Regions from separate parts of the Turicibacter sp. H121 genome, predicted to be linked through region 2. Evidence: predicted binding sites of a transcription regulator. Region 2 holds the regulator's gene; the other holds the start of a gene.

Region 1 (2,421 bases), 1.2 Mb from region 2:
GCGACTGGTGGACTTGGGCGTATCATTTATAATGAAACTGATATGATTGATATTTATGATCCAGATTTAGCTTTTAAAGGAATGAAAGTTATTTATCATAAAACAAAGGGATAAGAAGATTATTGATCGTTGATAAAAAGGAATCAAATGTATTTGGTTCTTTTTTTATGTTCAGGCAAAATAAAAGGAAAATTATGGATTTGTTATTGAAAGTAATCACAGATTTAAATATAATAGGAGAAGTAATTCTACTAATGAGACTTAATGATGATCAGTTGACATCAATTAAGTAAAGCGTTAGGGGGATTAAAAATATTATTCAAGACGTTGCATTCAGAAGAAGCGACAGTGGAGGAGAAAGAAATGAATCAATCAAGTAAGAAAACCAAGTATTTAGTTTTAGTCACCGTGTTTTGTAGTATTGAGGTATTATTGATGTTTACCCCTCTTGGATTTATTCCAATTGGGCCGATGAAGGCCACAACCATGCATATTCCGGTTATTTTAGCAGGGATTTTATTAGGAATCAAAGGGGGTGCAATTACTGGTCTTGTCTTTGGGATTTCGAGTGTTGTCAATGCCACGATTAATCCAACGATTTTATCATTTGTATTTACGCCTTTTTATTCGCTTGGCGAGTATCACGGAAATTTCATGAGCTTAGTTATTGCTATTGTACCTCGTGTATTGTTAGGCGTATTAGGTGGTTTAATTTATAGTTGGTTTAAAAATCGAGATAAAAATATGATTGGCGGAGGCGTAACAGCACTATTGTGTACAGTTCTACATACGGCGATGGTATTAGGAATGATTTATATCTTTTTTGGACCAAGTTATGCAGCTGCTCAAGGGTTAGATACAACACAGTTATTAATAGCCTTAATTGGATTGGTATTTACAAATGGTCTTTTAGAAGCCTGTGTAGCTACAGTTGTAATTGTACCATTAGTAAAAGTACTAGAGCCAATGGCTCAAAAAATGGGCTTAACTCATATGAATATAAAGTTAAATAAAGTTGAACGCTAGAGCTTTAAGCTAGGAGTAATTTTCCTAGCTTTTTTTGATTCGTCAAATAATTGATTTTAGTAGGTGATTTTGATAGAAGAATAGGAATAAATGTTAATATTAAGCATATTAATCATTAGGTAGACTATAATAAAAAGGATTTTGGTTTAAAGTATTGCCATTATTTATTCATCTTTGTATAATTTATTTAATAGCACTCATATAGGTAGAGTGCTAAAACGAGGAGGGACATACATGTTAAAACCATTAAACAATAATGTTGTACTTGAGGTTGTTGAGGTTGAAAAGACAACAGCTAGTGGAATCATTCTTTCGGGAGAAGCTTCAAAACCAAAGCATTCAGAAGGAGTTGTAGTTGCCATTGGTGATGGAAAGTTATTAGATAATGGGAAACGTCATCCAATAACTGTTGAGGTGGGGCAACGTGTTATCTATAACGGATTTGGTGGAACAAAGGTCTCACATCAAGGAAAAGAATTAGTTATTTTATCCCAAGATGATATTTTAGCAATTGTTGAGTAAGTTAAATTTAGTTTAATATATTAATTTTGATTTAAGGGAGGATTTAATATTATGGCAAAAGAAATTTTATTTGCTGAAGATGCACGTCGTGCGATGATTCGTGGAGTGGATAAATTAGCGGATACAGTAAAAGTAACTTTAGGACCAAAAGGTCGAAATGTCATTTTAGAGCAAAAGTTTGGAGCACCTCAAATTATTAATGATGGGGTTTCAATTGCAAAAGAAATTGAATTAGAAGATAAGTTTGAAAATATGGGAGCTCGTTTAGTAGCTCAAGTTGCAAGCCGTACGAATGATGTAGCTGGAGATGGAACAACAACGGCAACGGTTTTAGCTCAAGCGATGATTCGTGAAGGAAATAAAAATATTGTAGCGGGAGCTAATCCAATAACGATTCGTCGTGGAATCGAGCGTGCTGTGAAAGTGGCTGTTGAAGCATTAAAGGCTAATTCTAAGCCGATAGAAGGAAAAGAATCAATTGCTAACGTAGCTGCGATTTCTGCTGCAGATGAAGAAATCGGGAAATTAATTGCTGAAGCTATGGAACGTGTTGGTAATGATGGAGTGATTACTTTAGAAGAGTCTAAAGGATTTGAAACAACAATGGATATTGTTGAAGGAATGCAATTTGATCGTGGATATTTATCATCTTATATGGTGACAGATACAGATAAAATGGAAGCTGTTTTAGATAATCCATACATTTTAGTGACAGATTCTAAAGTTGGTACGTTACAAGACATCTTACCAATTCTTGAGCAGTTAGTCCAAACAGGACGTCCAATGATTATCATTGCTGATGATATTGAAAATGAAGCATTAGCAGCATTAGTTGTTAATAAATTACGTGGAACATTCAATGTGGTAGCTGTT
Region 2 (2,421 bases):
AATGAAACAACAGATGGTGTTGTACGAGCTCCTTCTGGATTAGCAATAACCTTTGCCTCTCCACCTTCCATTACAGAAACACATGAGTTTGTTGTTCCTAAGTCGATACCGATAATTTTACCCATAGAGATTCATCCTCCTTAATCTATATTATTCGCTAACTTTTACCATTGATGGTCGGATCACACGATCCTTTAGCTTATATCCTTTTTGTAACTCTTGTAATACCATTCCTGATTCTACACCTTCTACAGCTTCTTGCATCACTGCTTGGTGTACTGTTGGATCAAAAGCGACACCCTCTGCTTCGATTACTTCTACTCCTTCTTGTTTAAGAGCATCTACTAATTGAGCATGGATCATTTTAAATCCTGTTAAAAATGTTTTGGTATTTTCATCTTCAACCGTACTTGATAATGCACGTTCGAAGTTATCAATTGCTGGAATAATATTTGTTACAATTGATTGCGAACGATACTTTACTTCACGTGCACGTTCTTCATTCATACGACGCTTGAAGTTTTCAAGCTCTGCCGCATTACGTAGCAATTGATCTTTTAACTCTTCAATTTGCTGCTTTAAACTTTCAGTTTCAGAGATTGTTTCAGCTGTTTCTGTTGCTTCACACTCTTCTTGGCAGCACGTTGATTCTACAGCTTCCACATTTTCTTCATTTAATTCCTCAACTGATTGGGCATCCTTATTCAATCGTCCCACCTCCTATTTATATAAATCAGACATGATTCGAGCAACTTGTTCAAGAAGTGGAATAATTTTACGATACTCCATTCGGGTCGGACCTAGTACCGCAATTTTACCAAATTCATGATCACTAATCTGATAAGGAACTGTAATTAGCGTACAATTCTCCATCGCTTTAATCTCATTCTCTTGTCCAATTTTAACCGTTAATTGATGGCCGTCTTCCTCGGCTTCTATTACTTTAACAATTTCATCAGCTTCAATCATATTAAATAAATGATACGCTTTATCTAAATCGTTAAATTCAGGTTGTTTTAAAATATTTGACTTCCCACTCAAAATATAATTTTGTTGATTTAATGACTGGGTTAAAAGTTGTAGCATCGCATACATAATTTCTTCTTTATAAGAAATAAAATCATGTAATTGATGTTCAAAACTTTCTGTCAATTTTTCATGAACATGTCCAATGTATTCTCCTACTAATAACTCATTGAGTGCTTTGATAATGCTTTCCATTCTAGTCATATCAATATTAGTTGGAAGAGTAATTGTTCGACTTTCTACATGGCCTTGATCTGTAATCAAAACAAACACCGCTTGACGTTCTGAGATTGGAACAAGTTGAATTTTTTTCACTCGACTATAATCTCTAGAAGGTCCAAGTAAAATCGATGTGTAGTTAGTCAAACTCGATAAGAGCTTCACAGCTTCTTTAATCGTTGTTTCACGTTCAAATTGTTTTTGATCTAACAATTGTCTAAATATTCCTACTTCTGGTGTTGTCTCCATCGGTTCTTGATTTACGATGAAATCTACATAATAGCGATAGCCTTTTTGACTTGGCACGCGACCACTCGATGTATGAGTTTTTTCAATAAATCCCAAATCCTCTAAATCTGCCATATCATTACGAATGGTTGCAGCAGAGAAGTTTAATTCCTCTTTTTTAGAAAGGATTCGCGAACCAACTGGTTGTGCAGTTTGTATGAACTCTTCTACAATTGCCTTTAAAACTAATATTTGACGTTCTGTTAGCAATGTAAACACCTCTTTTAGCACTCATTAACCCTAAGTGCTAATACCATTATATAAAACTCTATTAGCACTGTCAACACTATAGTGCTAATTTTTTTGTTTTTTATCTTTATTATACAAACTCAAATCAGACGTTTTCGAGATAGACGATGGCTGATAATAAAACAAAAGAAGGTACAATGCATAGTGTACCCTCTTTTTAAAATTTCATTATTTATTTGCTTCAATTAATGATAATAATGAGGCTTTAGGTTGGAAACCTACTGTTTGTTGAACTGCTTGTCCATCTTTGAATAAAATTAATGTTGGAATTGACATTACTTTATATTCAGCTGCAACTGCTGGACAGTTATCTACGTTTACTTTAACAATTTTTGCTGTTCCTTCTAACTCTGTTGCTAATTCATCTAAAACTGGTGCAATCATTTTACATGGTCCACACCAATCAGCATAGAAGTCAACTAATACTAATCCACTTGCGATTTCTTGAGCAAATGATTCTTCTGTTGCATGAATGACTGACATGTTCATTCCTCCTTTTATACCCTTTTTCTATACTTTAGTATAGCACATTTCCATGAAATTACAAATAATTTGCACTTTCCCCCATATTATCTCACATTTATCAGAATGTATCCACAAGAGCATGAACTAAAATTTTCAAAAACATGAATTTTATAG

The links. Region 2 encodes HrcA, which represses chaperone genes, less so after heat shock. Its sites were predicted from a motif close to TTTTAGCACTNNNNNNNNNNNAGTGCTAAAA; they were not measured.
Region 1: AT726_RS07520 (co-chaperone GroES) is a predicted target of HrcA. The motif match lies at 1,215-1,245, and genes of this name have one in related genera.

Annotation. Positions count from the first base shown of each region.
Region 1 is NZ_CP013476.1:1,551,259-1,553,679, forward strand. It holds gene AT726_RS07510 (type III pantothenate kinase) at 1-114, shown strand, start outside; gene AT726_RS07515 (ECF transporter S component) at 364-1,026, shown strand; gene AT726_RS07520 (co-chaperone GroES) at 1,261-1,548, shown strand; gene groL (chaperonin GroEL) at 1,600-2,421, shown strand, end outside.
Region 2 is NZ_CP013476.1:110,170-112,590, forward strand. It holds gene dnaK (molecular chaperone DnaK) at 1-125, opposite strand, end outside; gene grpE (nucleotide exchange factor GrpE) at 151-708, opposite strand; gene hrcA (heat-inducible transcriptional repressor HrcA) at 721-1,743, opposite strand; gene trxA (thioredoxin) at 1,951-2,265, opposite strand.